Regions from separate parts of the Klebsiella sp. Sb-30 genome, predicted to be linked through region 1. Evidence: predicted binding sites of a transcription regulator. Region 1 holds the regulator's gene; each other region holds the start of a gene.

Region 1 (3,160 bases):
AAAACTGGAATATGCCGGGCTGGGCGTTTGGCGCCTCTTACGTCTACGCATGGGATGCCAAACCGGGCAGAATGTCCACGCCGGACGCCTATTACAATCCGGACAAACGGCTGGAAGAGTCCGCGTATAGCCTCGATGCCATGTACACCGTACAGGACGGCCGGGCAAAAGGAACGCTGTTTAAACTGCACTTTACCCAATACGACAACCACTCCGACATCCCGAGCTGGAGCGGTGGCTATGGCAATATCTTCCAGGATGAGCGTGACGTGAAGTTCATGGTTATTGCTCCGTTCACTATTTTCTGATGCCGCGGCGGCAGGCGTAAACCTGCCGCAAACCTGAGAGGTCAATTATGAAGAAGCTATTGCTCATCGCGGTTATGGCATCGGGCCTGGTAGCCTGTACGCAGTCCCCCGCGCCAAAAGAAGATACGAAACTAAAAGATGCTTACAGCGCCTGTATCAATACGGCGGAAGGGAATCCGGATAAGGTTCAGGCCTGCCAGAGCGTTCTCGACGTGCTGAAAGAAGATAAACAGCATCAGGCGTTTGCCAACCAGGAAAGCGTGCGCGTTCTGGATTACCAACAGTGTATTCAGGCGACCCGTACCGGCAATGACCAGGCGGTGAAAGCGCGTTGCGATCGTATCTGGAAAGAGATTCGCAGCAACAACACCAGGCCCTGATCGCGGGCGCCAGATCCTGTCAGTAAAAACGCCTGATGTTAACCATCAGGCGTTTTTCATGGCGCGCAATCCTGTGGCGATGTTCAGGCACTGATTGCCGTGGCTGCCCGGGGCTACTCATTCCCCACCAATCTTGATACCGACCCACCATTAGGTGGAATGGTACCGAAAACCCAACAGGCTCTGGTACGAGAAGCGCTGGCAAACCGCTGGGATGAGGAACCGTTTACCCGTGCTCTCGACGAGCATACCGCGCGCAGAAAAGGGTAGGCGTTTGCACATAAAAAAGCCAACCGTCAGGTTGGCTTTTTGTGGTCCACGCGGTGGGAAATTACTTTTCCAGCGCGTCGTGTGCATGTTCATCTTCGCGGCAGTCGCCTTCCGCACAGTGACCGTAAAGGTACAGACTGTGGTTGGTCAGACGGATGCCGTGGCGGTGGGCGATTTCACGCTGACGCGCTTCGATAGACTCATCGCTGAATTCGATCACTTTGCCACAATCGAGGCAAATAAGATGATCGTGATGGTGCTGCTGGGTCAGTTCGAAAACAGATTTACCGCCTTCGAAGTTGTGGCGAGTCACAATGCCAGCATCATCAAACTGGTTCAGCACGCGATAAACAGTAGCGAGACCAATCTCTTCACCCATGTCGATCAGGCGCTTGTATAAATCTTCCGCACTGACGTGATGGTTATCCGGTTCCTGCAGGACTTCCAGGATTTTTAATCGTGGAAGTGTGACTTTCAGGCCAGCCTTCTTTAATGCGGTATTGTTGTCAGTCATGCGGAATCTGTCCTGTTGCTAAACGATCTACTTCCATCAGCGGAAGTAATACAGAGAATCACCCGATGCAATGCGTCTCATTATAGAACTGCCATCGTTAAATGAAAACTGCAAGTATCGGGCCTTGTATGCTGTCAAAAACGAGGTCCCAGCTACAAACTACGTCACCTGACCTCGTTAAATCAGAGGACATTGTACAGATATGTGATTAAAAGTTAAAAACTTGTAGCTATTAGTTTGATTGCTTCTATCTATTAATGCGGCGAAACTTAACGGTAACGCCGCACAATCATCAGGCGTTTTTGATTTCTTCGAGGTGCAGCTCTTCAGAGACCTGCTTAACCCACTGAGTCACGCGTTCGTTGGTCAGTTCCGGCTGGCGGTCTTCATCGATAGCCAGGCCGACGAAGTGATCGTCATCCGCCAGGCCTTTAGAGGCTTCAAAATGATAGCCCGCGGTCGGCCAGTGGCCAACGATGGTGGCGCCGCGCGGTTCAATGATGTCGCGGATGGTGCCCAGCGCGTCACAGAAGTATTCCGCGTAGTCTTCCTGATCGCCGCAGCCAAACAGCGCAACCAGTTTACCGTTAAAGTCGACCTCTTCCAGCGTCGGGAAAAAGTCATCCCAGTCGCACTGAGCTTCACCGTAGTACCAGGTCGGAATGCCGAGCAGCAGGATGTCGTAGGCTTCCAGATCTTCTTTGCTGCTCTTGGCAATGTCGTGAACATCAGCAACATCTTTACCAAGCTGCTTCTGAATCATTTTTGCAATATTCTCGGTGTTGCCCGTGTCGCTGCCAAAAAAGATGCCGATGATTGCCATGAGTAAAATAACCTCTTGAAACTTAATGATGTGGTAGTGGCGTAATGCCCGCAGATAACGGCAATCATAGCAGAACAGGGGAGGGCGCGGAAACAGCAATCACGCCCGACTGCACACTCTGCTACATGAAAGTGTTTTTTTGAGGATTTTCAGGCTTTATCCCGGCTGTGCAGGGTTGCCAGCTGGTTCATCAGCATCTCTTCGATCAAATCGCTGCGGTTCATATTGCGAGCTTCCGCCAGCTCGTTGAGCGCATCAACCGCTTCAGCGTTGAGTTTTAACTCCACACGCTTCAGGCCGCGAACTTTGTCGCGTTTGAGCTGATTGCGTTTATTTATGCGCAGTTGTTCATCGCGCGAAAGCGGATTGGTCTTTGGTCTACCCGGGCGACGCTCGGTTGCGAACAAATCTAATGTCGTACGGTCCGTTTGTTCTTTTGCCATGATTCAGAGTGACTTCGGGGAAACAAGTTGCCGGGCTATAGCCGACACAGATAGCGCGCCATAATACATCAGGCGAACCGCTGCGCCAACGACCGCGGGCATTCTGCAGCGCGGTCGGGCAGTTTTTAGCCAGTTAAGCCTGCAAAGCGGTCAGATAGCGACGAATGGCGCGCAGGACGGCTTCCGGTTTCTCCGCATGCACCCAGTGGCCGGCGCCGGCGATGACGTGCGCTCGCGCCTGTGGGAACTGGGCGAGCAGGGTATCGCGATACTCATCGGTGACGTACGGCGAGTTGCCTCCCGGGATGAACAGGGTCGGATGAGGCCAGGCAGGAACCGTTTGCCAGCCCACGATGTGCGGATATTGATCCCATAATACCGGTACGTTGAAGCGCCACTGGCCATCAACGAAGGATTTCAGC
Region 2 (3,160 bases), 1.5 Mb from region 1:
TAAAAGCTGCCACGTTCACTGGCAGCTTTTTTTATGAGGCTGACATCAGCCGCTCAAGGCTACCGGTATATGACCCCAGGATAACTCAGGGCATATCGGGAGCGGGAACGACTTCCACGCGCACTTCATAATGTTTCGCGCTACCTGTCGGGATCAGCGCGGTCAGTTTATTAATGGTCTCAACCGGGTTATCGGTGGCAACCGTTGCAGAGAATAATACCGGTTTTCTCGGCGGGAATGGCGGCAGAGGCATAGGCATTGGACCACGCCCTTGCGGCATGTCCATCACCGGCTGTCCGGCATTATTACCGGCGGGAGCAGGGCCGTCATTTTTATCTGCCGCAAATGCACTGGCCGCGACAATTGACGCGGTGGCTAACAGAGCAATGATTGTTCCTTTCATCTTCGTTACCTCGTTGGAATGTGGCTGGAATCTTAGAGGCAAGGTCATTGACGAACAATCCCACGGCGGGCGAATCCTCCAAAACTCCTCATTTCATAACGAATGTGAAGCTCCGGCGTGGCAGGCAGGGTTTGTGGCTGGCTTAGTTCAGCAGTACGCTCATCACCAGCAGTACCACCATGCACATCGACATAATACTGATATCTATCATCCTGTACGGACAAACTCCAGGTAAGCAGTGCCTCCGACACAGGGCCGAAAACTGTAGGAAATTTAGGCGGGAATTGTACATCAATTTACCAGTAGAGAAAAAACCTTTATTCCTGGTTTTTGTCCGAATTTAACATGATAACCGCTTCGCTTTACCGGATAACAAATAGCCATCCAGAAGGATGGTTATAGATAATGCTAAAGGGGTAGATCCGATAGCGCCTTGTCGTCGTCCGGTACAAATAACAAGCTATTGATTTGACAGTAAGTGCTACGGATGCTGAATGGACTCTTTTCGATTTCAAAAATAGGTATTTCCGATGCACCTTTCCCATTGCCCGCCATACCTCTGCAAAACACTAAATAACTTATTATTTATCAATATATTAAATTACAAAATAGTCACCTGATAACCTGCGGGGGAGGGTCTATGCTTATAAAAAGCGAGATAAAAGGGTTCGCAAGGGGAATATCCCTTCTCCGGCTGGGTTGAAGTGATAATCGTTATCATTAACATGGTCGTATGCCCTTATGGCGCTAACCAATGAGGTAGAGCGATGGAATTAGATACAGGAACCTTCAATCCCGATGAATTTAGCTGGCGGGGTCTGATGATGACCCCAGCGGCAGCCGCCCATATTCGCGATCTGGTGAGTCAACAGCCCGATAAGCAGGGGTTGCGTCTGGGGATCAAAACCAGCGGCTGCGCCGGGTTTGGTTACGTACTCGAGCTGATTGCCGAGCCGGCAGAAGACGACCTGCTGTTTGAGCGCGACGGGGCGAAACTCTGGGCACCGCTGCAGGCTATGCCGTTTATCGATGGGACGGAGCTGGATTATGTTCGGGAAGGATTAAATGAAATCTTTAAGTTTCATAACCCGAAAGCACAGCACGAATGTGGCTGCGGCGAAAGCTTTGGGGTTCAGGCGGAGTAACTATGTCTCGTAATACTGAAGCAACTGACGATGTCAAAACCTGGTCCGACGGGCCGCTCAATTATAAAGAAGGCTTTTTTACCCGCTTAAAGACCGATGAGCTGGCGAAAGGCATCAACGAAGAGGTGGTGCGCGCCATTTCCGCCCGCCGCAACGAGCCCGAGTGGATGCTCGAATTCCGGCTAAAGGCATATCACGCCTGGCTGGAGATGGAGGAGCCGCACTGGTTGAAAGCGCATTATGAAAAGCTCAACTACCAGGATTACAGCTATTACTCGGCGCCGTCCTGCGGTAACTGCGACGACACCTGCGCTTCTGAGCCTGGTGCGGTGCAGCAAACCGGCCCCGGCGCCTATCTGACTCAGGAAGTCGAAGAGGCCTTTAACCTGCTGGGCGTGCCGGTACGCGAAGGGCGTGAAGTCGCGGTTGATGCGATTTTCGACTCCGTCTCGGTAGCGACAACCTACCGGGAAAAACTGGCGGAGCAGGGGATTATTTTCTGTTCGTTTGGTGAAGCGATCCACGACCACCCGGAGCTGGTGAAGCAATATCTTGGCACCGTGGTGCCGGGGAATGACAACTTTTTTGCCGCCCTCAACGCGGCGGTAGCTTCTGACGGTACCTTTATCTACGTGCCAAAAGGAGTGCGCTGCCCGATGGAGCTGTCGACCTATTTCCGCATTAATGCGGAAAAAACCGGCCAGTTCGAACGTACCATTCTGGTGGCCGATGAAGGCAGCTATGTCAGCTATATCGAAGGGTGTTCTGCCCCGGTGCGCGACAGCTATCAGCTGCATGCGGCGGTGGTCGAGGTGATTATTCACAAAGATGCCGAAGTGAAATATTCCACGGTGCAGAACTGGTTCCCCGGAGATAACAACACCGGCGGGATTTTGAATTTCGTCACCAAACGCGCGCTGTGCGAAGGTGAAAACAGCAAGATGTCATGGACGCAGTCAGAAACGGGGTCCGCCATCACCTGGAAGTATCCGAGCTGCATTCTGCGCGGCGATAACTCCATCGGCGAATTTTTCTCCGTGGCGCTGACCAGCGGGCACCAGCAGGCAGACACCGGCACCAAGATGATCCACATCGGCAAAAACACCCGCTCGACGATTATCTCGAAAGGGATCTCCGCCGGGAAAAGCCAGAACAGCTACCGTGGGCTGGTCAAAATTATGCCGACGGCTACTAACGCGCGTAACTTCACCCAATGTGACTCGATGCTGATTGGGCCGGACTGCGGGGCGCACACTTTCCCGTACGTGGAGTGTCGCAACGACAGCGCGCAGCTGGAGCACGAAGCCACCACTTCGCGGATCGGCGAAGACCAGTTGTTCTACTGCCTGCAGCGCGGCATCAGCGAAGACAATGCCATCTCGATGATCGTCAACGGCTTCTGTAAAGATGTCTTCTCGGAGCTGCCGCTGGAGTTTGCCGTCGAAGCGCAAAAACTGCTGGCTATCAGTCTGGAACACAGCGTCGGCTAAGCGCCAGGCTTTACGAATTAAGGGAAATGAGATGTTAAGTATCAAAAACTTGCAGGTCGCCGTTGAAGACAAAGAGATCCTGCGCGGATTGAATCTGGAAATCCGCCCTGGCGAAGTGCACG
Region 3 (3,160 bases), 2.3 Mb from region 1:
CCAGGCAACCGGATAGAAGATGTAGCCAAGGATCCCCTGGAAGGAGATGCTGTAGCCAAACCAGCCGGTAACGGTAGCGAACAGGGCGTTCAGCGCGGAGATCAAGGCGATGAAACCGATCAGCATGGCTGCAACGATAATGGCAACTTTAAAGCCTGCCAGAATGTATTCACCCAGCATTTCAAAGAAGCTCTGACCTTCATGCAGGTTGGACATCTGCAGGTTTTCTTCGCTTTCTTCGACGCGATACGGGTTAATCAGCGACAGGACAATAAAGGTACTGAACATGTTGAGCACCAGCGCAGCTACGACATATTTAGGCTGCAGCATCGTCATGTAGGCACCGACGATAGACATGGAGACGGTCGACATCGCGGTCGCAGCCATGGTGTACATCCGGTTGCGCGACATTTTGCCCAGAATATCTTTATAGGCGATAAAGTTTTCTGACTGGCCCAGAATCAGGGAACTGACGGCGTTGAATGATTCCAGTTTGCCCATGCCGTTAATCTTGGACAGCACGGTACCAATGGCGCGAATGACGATAGGCAGGATACGAATATGCTGCAAAATCCCGATCAGCGCAGAGATAAAGACGATAGGGCAGAGAACTTTCAGGAAGAAGAAAGCCAGGCCTTTGTCATTCATATTGCCGAAAACAAAGTTTGTCCCTTCGTTTGCAAAGCCGAGAAGTTTTTCGAACATCTCGGAGAAGCCTTTCACAAAACCCAGACCGATATCAGAGTTCAGGAAGAACCATGCCAGCAAAACTTCAATGACAAGTAATTGAATAACATAACGAATACGAATTTGTTTACGGTTATGGCTGACCAGAAGGGCCAGTATAGCCACCACTACGATCGCGAGGATAAAATGCAAGACGCGGTCCATATTTGCTCCAAATATGAGGCAGGTTAAATTTCTGTGCACATTCTATGTAACAAGACCAAAGAAAACGAGATCAAATCCACACTATTGCAATGAACTGTGACTAATCACCAAATTAGTGATCAAACATACATTTTTGTTATGTAGCGTAAAGGTTTTAAAAGTTGCTTAGATTGTACTAATCTGTGATCTGGCGAGATGCAAATTCATCAATGCCACTTTTTTCGTTGTTAGCCGCTATCGTTCCCCCCTATCAAAGCAATAATGATCATCTTCCTAAATGAACTTGATAATCATTCGCATTTTGATAACATAAAACATAGCAAAGGCTATATTTCAGAGGCAGAAAATGACTAGCAGTCGCGTTGAGAATAGCAGCGGTCGCGCAGCGCGCAAGATGAAGCTCGCTTTGATGGGGCCTGCGTTCATTGCTGCCATTGGATATATCGATCCCGGCAACTTCGCCACCAATATTCAGGCGGGCGCCAGCTTCGGCTATCAGCTGCTGTGGGTAGTGGTATGGGCAAATCTGATGGCGATGCTGATTCAGGTGCTATCGGCAAAACTCGGGATTGCTACGGGTAAGAACCTGGCGGAACAGATTCGCGATCACTATCCGCGTCCGGTGGTGTGGTTTTACTGGGTGCAGGCGGAAATTATCGCCATGGCGACCGACCTCGCCGAATTTATTGGGGCAGCCATTGGCTTTAAGCTGATTCTTGGCGTGTCGTTACTGCAGGGCGCAATATTAACCGGGATTGCCACCTTCTTAATCCTGATGCTGCAGCGTCGCGGACAAAAGCCGCTGGAAAAAGCGATCGGTGGTTTACTGCTGTTTGTTGCTGCGGCCTACATTGTGGAACTGATTTTCTCGCAACCGGCGCTGGCGCCGCTGGCGAAAGGGATGGTCGTCCCGAGTTTGCCGAACGGTGAAGCCGTGTTCCTTGCCGCCGGTGTGCTCGGCGCGACGATCATGCCACACGTCATCTATTTACACTCGTCGTTAACGCAGAATCTGCACGACGGTACGCGAAAAGAGCGTTATCACGCCACCCGCTGGGACGTTGCGATTGCGATGACCATTGCCGGGTTTGTCAACCTGGCGATGATGGCCACCGCCGCCGCCGCATTTCACTTTAACGGCCACACGGGGATTGCCGACCTGGATCAGGCCTATTTGACGCTGGAACCGCTGTTGAGCCACGCGGCCGCCACCATTTTTGGCCTCAGTCTGGTGGCCGCCGGGTTGTCATCGACGGTGGTGGGAACACTGGCAGGACAGGTCGTCATGCAGGGCTTTATTCGTTTCCATATTCCGCTGTGGTTTCGTCGTGCGGTAACGATGCTGCCTTCGTTTATTGTCATTATGATGGGACTGGACCCGACGAGAATTCTGGTGATGAGTCAGGTGCTGCTGAGCTTTGGCATCGCCCTGGCGCTGGTCCCGCTGCTGATTTTCACCAGTAATTCGCAGCTGATGGGCGATTTGGTCAATACCCTGTGGGTGAAACGGACGGGGTGGGTGATTGTCGGCGTTGTGGTGTTGCTTAATGGTTGGCTACTGGTCGGTACGATTTTCGGACTGTAATCATGTCGATAGCCATGAAAAAGGGGAGCCATCTGGCTCCCCTTTTTGATTAATGATGGCCATGACCGTGGCCGCGACCGCCGCCTGGCCCTCGTCCCCAGCCGCCGCGTCGGTCATCGCGGTCGTTCCAGCCTTCGCGATAGCCACGTTCGTAGGCTTTACGTTTATCCCAGCCGCGATGCCAGCCGTTATCGTGATGACGCCAGCGGTTATCGCGCCATTCATAGTGACGACGCCAGTAATCACGGTCGCGCCAGCCACCACCGTCCCAGTAGTTACCGTAATTATCACGATCGCCTATTTGTAATTTTACAGATGGCAGCAGGGTGATCTCTCCGGCATTTGCAACCAGTGGCGCTGTGGCCAAAAGCACCGCAGCCAGAATCAGTGACCTGAACATACTCTTCTCCTTCACGATCGGGGCCTGAGCGCCGGATGATATTGGCGCTCATTGGGCCTGTTAACGTGATAGTACGGGGCGGTAAAGCCCCGCAGCATTGGATGAACTCCTAAATCGCGGATAAGAGCACTTTTTGCTAAAGTAAAATTGAGTTTACGCCGCAAGGATGGCGTCAATTGCCGCACACTCTTCGGTGCCGAAATGGCGATTCGCCAGCATCCCCACGGCATCATCAAGCTGTGTGGTTTTGCTGGCGCCAATCAGTACTGAAGTCACTTTCTCTT
Region 4 (3,160 bases), 1.3 Mb from region 1:
GTTGGGGTTAAGCTGATAGAGGTTCGGCGCTTTATAGGCGCGGGCAATGCCGAGCTTCAGGGTCCAGTCGTCGCTCAGTCCCTGCGACAGATTAAGCGACGGGCTCCAGTTATTACCGACGAGGCTGTGATGGTCAAAACGCAGAGCCGGCGTCAGCATCGTACTCTCGGTTAGCGCGATATTATCTTCCGTAAACAGCGAGAAAATTTCGGCGCTGCTGTAAGGAGTGCGGCCGGAGGTCGAAATACCGTCGATGGCGCCGTAAGAGAGCGCCTGGGTGGTCGACACGCCATCTTTCATACGCTGCTGATTCCACTCGGTGCCCAGCGTCAGGTTCTGCTCAACGCCCAGGGTAAACGGAATATTGACCTCGCTGTGCAGCAGAACGTCCGCCAGATCGATATCCGAGAATTCGCTGCTGGAGAAGATGCCCTCGGTCCCGCCCGCCAGACCTTCATTCATACGGGAGTTACGGGTATGTTCATACTGCGCATAGCTGTTGCTGGTAACGCCGTTGTCCCAGCCTCCGGTCCAGGTAAGGCCGTAGGTCTGACGGTAAATTCGGTTGGTCTCTTTACCGTACATGCTTTTCACTAGCGTACTGGTATTGGTGTTCTGCGTATCGCCCGCGTAAAGGTTGCCCTGGCGGCTATAGCCGGTTTCAAACTCCAGCGCCTGCATGGGGGCAAATTCCCAGCGCAGCTTACCGTGGATATCTTTGTTCACCACCCCTTCACGCCCGGCAGGATAAGATCCGGCATAGCTGCCGGTCCGCTCCGCCTCGTGGCCGGCGTTAATATCCTGGGCATCAGCCTGGGTTTTACTCAGATTGCCCCATAAATTAAAACTCACGCTGTCCGACATCGGCCCCTCAAGGCTGAAGTTCGTCCTCTTCGTCGCCCCCTCTTTTCGGTGCTGAGGCGCATTCATGTAGGTATTCCAGGAGCCATGCCATTCGTTATTCACAGGCTTAGTGATGATATTCACGACGCCACCCATTGCGCCGTTGCCATAGCGCGCCGCCGCTGGGCCGCGAATCACATCAATGTGGTCGATCATCTCCGCGGGAACCCAACCGGTGTCGCCACGCGTATCGCGATCGCCGCGCCAGCCATAGCGTACCGAATTGCGACTGGTCACCGGCTTACCATCGATCAGGATCAGCGTATTCTCTGGTCCCATACCGCGGATATCGATCTGCCGGTTATTCCCGCGCTGGCCGCTGGTCGAGTTGCCGGTGAGGTTCACCCCCGGCTGAGTACGAATCAGTTCGGAGATATCGCGTGCCGGCGGGTGTTTGCGTATTTCGTCAGCCGTGAGCGTTGAAACGCCCGGCGCCTGTAAGGTCTGTCTGGCAGCGGTCACGACCATCGTCTCTTCGTTTTTGGCCGCAGCGCTGTCGGCGTCCTTTGCCTCTTCCGGTATGCTGCTGTCGGCGGCCTGCGCGGGTAGCGCCGCGCCCCAGATAGCCAGATGAATTAGCACGGCCAGCGAGTAGTGTGAGTTTCGTTTCATGGAGTATGCCCTGTTTTCTTTTTTTGCTGTCGGGGCGCGCCTCCTTCATCCTGAGATAAACAGCGGCAATCATTTTCATGCGAACAACTTCATGCCTGGTTTTGGCATAGCAAGACCCTCCCGGAGAATGAACGGGATATAACTAGCCTGTGGCCAAAATATAAAATCTCACCCTGTCAAAAATGAAAAATACGCGCCTGCACTATTCTTAGATAGCGTCTTTCGATCAGCCTTAGAGATGATTATTGTGCGTTATCACGTTATTAGAAATGAGATTCATTATCAAGTTGATAATGTAAAACAGCGGAAACAGATTAAAATATAACAAATAAAACAACAGGATAAATTACAAACAATATTCTCAAGACACTCAAATAATTAATAACAACACTTACAACAACATAAAAAAAACATTATTCAATCATATTATCTCCATAATCATTTATGGCTGCTGATCCCTTTATAAAAATAAAATGAATACCCCACAACAGAGAGCATAGCCCGCCCAGCAATATGCCTGCCAGAATCGAGGCAAAGAGTCTCTCTTTTTGCAGCACAAAAGTCGCGCTCGCCTCTGACACAACCGGCGATGTCTCCCCGCGCGGTCGGGAAAACGAACAGGCTAACCCCCCCAGAGTTGACTAAAATAAAGGGATGCACCTGCGGAGCCTCTCTCCATGAACATCCTCTCATTTCAACGACCCGCTATCGCCAGCTTTGCCTGCCTTATTGCCCTGCTGTTTGCCGGTTCCGTTTATGCGGCAGTTGGGGAAAAGAAACCACCGCCTCAGGAAAAACGAGAGGCGCTGGAACTCAATACGCAAGAGATGCAGAAGCCCTGGCAAGGCGATCTCCCCGGTATGCTCGACAGACGCGTCATCAGAGTGTTAACCACTTACAGCAAAACCTTTTTCTTTATCGACAAAGGCACCCAGCGCGGGGCAACGCATGACATCTTTATTGAGTACGAACGCAGCCTTAATCAACAGTTGATGAAGGAGAAAAAGCTCAAACATCGCCATCTCAAGGTACGGATCATTTTCGTCCCGGTGGCCCGCGACCAGCTTTTCAGCGCACTCGTTGCCGGCAAAGGAGATATCGTCGCCGCAAATCTTACGGTTACCGAGGAGCGGCAGCAGCAGGCTGACTTCACGATACCGCTCTATTCCAATGTTCAGGAGCTCCTGCTCTCCGGGCCAGGTTCACCGGAAGTCGCCAACCTGGAACAACTTTCTGGCAAAGAGGTATTTGTTCGTCAGTCATCAAGCTATTACCAAAGCCTGGTCGCCCTGAATGCCCACTTTGCGAAAGAATCTCGTCCGCCGGTTATTATCGCAGCCGCTCCGGAATCGCTCGAAGATGAGGACCTGATAGAAATGCTCAGCGCTGGCCTTATTCCGTTGACGGTCGTCGATCGTCATAAGGCTCTGTTCTGGAAACAAGTTTTTCCCAAAATTGAGGTGCATCAGGACATTGTCCTGCGTAAAGATGCCAGCATCGGCTGGGCGGTACGTAAAAACAGCCCGCAGCTTCTCGCCTCGCTAAACCACTTTGTGAAGGCTAACGGTCAGGGCAGCAAGCTGGGAAATACCATCCTGTTGCGCTATCTGAAGAACGCGAAATATGTCAAAAATGCCGCCGCGCA

Evidence for each region. Region 1 encodes Fur, which represses iron uptake genes when iron is present. Its sites were predicted from a motif close to ATAATAATGAGAACNACTATCAA; they were not measured.
Region 2: a site for Fur is predicted at 1,108-1,130, ahead of sufA (Fe-S cluster assembly scaffold SufA). Genes of this name have one in related genera too.
Region 3: a site for Fur is predicted at 1,175-1,197, ahead of AC236I_RS06895 (Nramp family divalent metal transporter). Genes of this name have one in related genera too.
Region 4: a site for Fur is predicted at 1,779-1,801, ahead of AC236I_RS23500 (TonB-dependent siderophore receptor). Genes of this name have one in related genera too.

What each region holds. Positions count from the first base shown of each region.
Region 1 covers NZ_CM172749.1:3,735,363-3,738,522, reverse strand. Annotated here, with positions in the region: gene chiP (chitoporin ChiP) at 1-308, shown strand, start outside; gene AC236I_RS17490 (ChiQ/YbfN family lipoprotein) at 356-688, shown strand; gene fur (ferric iron uptake transcriptional regulator) at 1,020-1,472, opposite strand; gene fldA (flavodoxin FldA) at 1,765-2,295, opposite strand; gene ybfE (LexA regulated protein) at 2,445-2,738, opposite strand; gene ybfF (esterase) at 2,872-3,160, opposite strand, start outside.
Region 2 covers NZ_CM172749.1:2,208,580-2,211,739, forward strand. Annotated here, with positions in the region: gene AC236I_RS10330 (hypothetical protein) at 86-403, opposite strand; gene sufA (Fe-S cluster assembly scaffold SufA) at 1,171-1,548, shown strand; gene sufB (Fe-S cluster assembly protein SufB) at 1,551-3,038, shown strand; gene sufC (Fe-S cluster assembly ATPase SufC) at 3,070-3,160, shown strand, end outside.
Region 3 covers NZ_CM172749.1:1,437,349-1,440,508, forward strand. Annotated here, with positions in the region: gene AC236I_RS06890 (NupC/NupG family nucleoside CNT transporter) at 1-891, opposite strand, end outside; gene AC236I_RS06895 (Nramp family divalent metal transporter) at 1,238-2,476, shown strand; gene AC236I_RS06900 (DUF2502 domain-containing protein) at 2,526-2,876, opposite strand; gene mgrA (L-glyceraldehyde 3-phosphate reductase) at 3,030-3,160, opposite strand, start outside.
Region 4 covers NZ_CM172749.1:5,026,573-5,029,732, forward strand. Annotated here, with positions in the region: gene AC236I_RS23500 (TonB-dependent siderophore receptor) at 1-1,515, opposite strand, end outside; gene AC236I_RS23505 (MltF family protein) at 2,193-3,160, shown strand, end outside.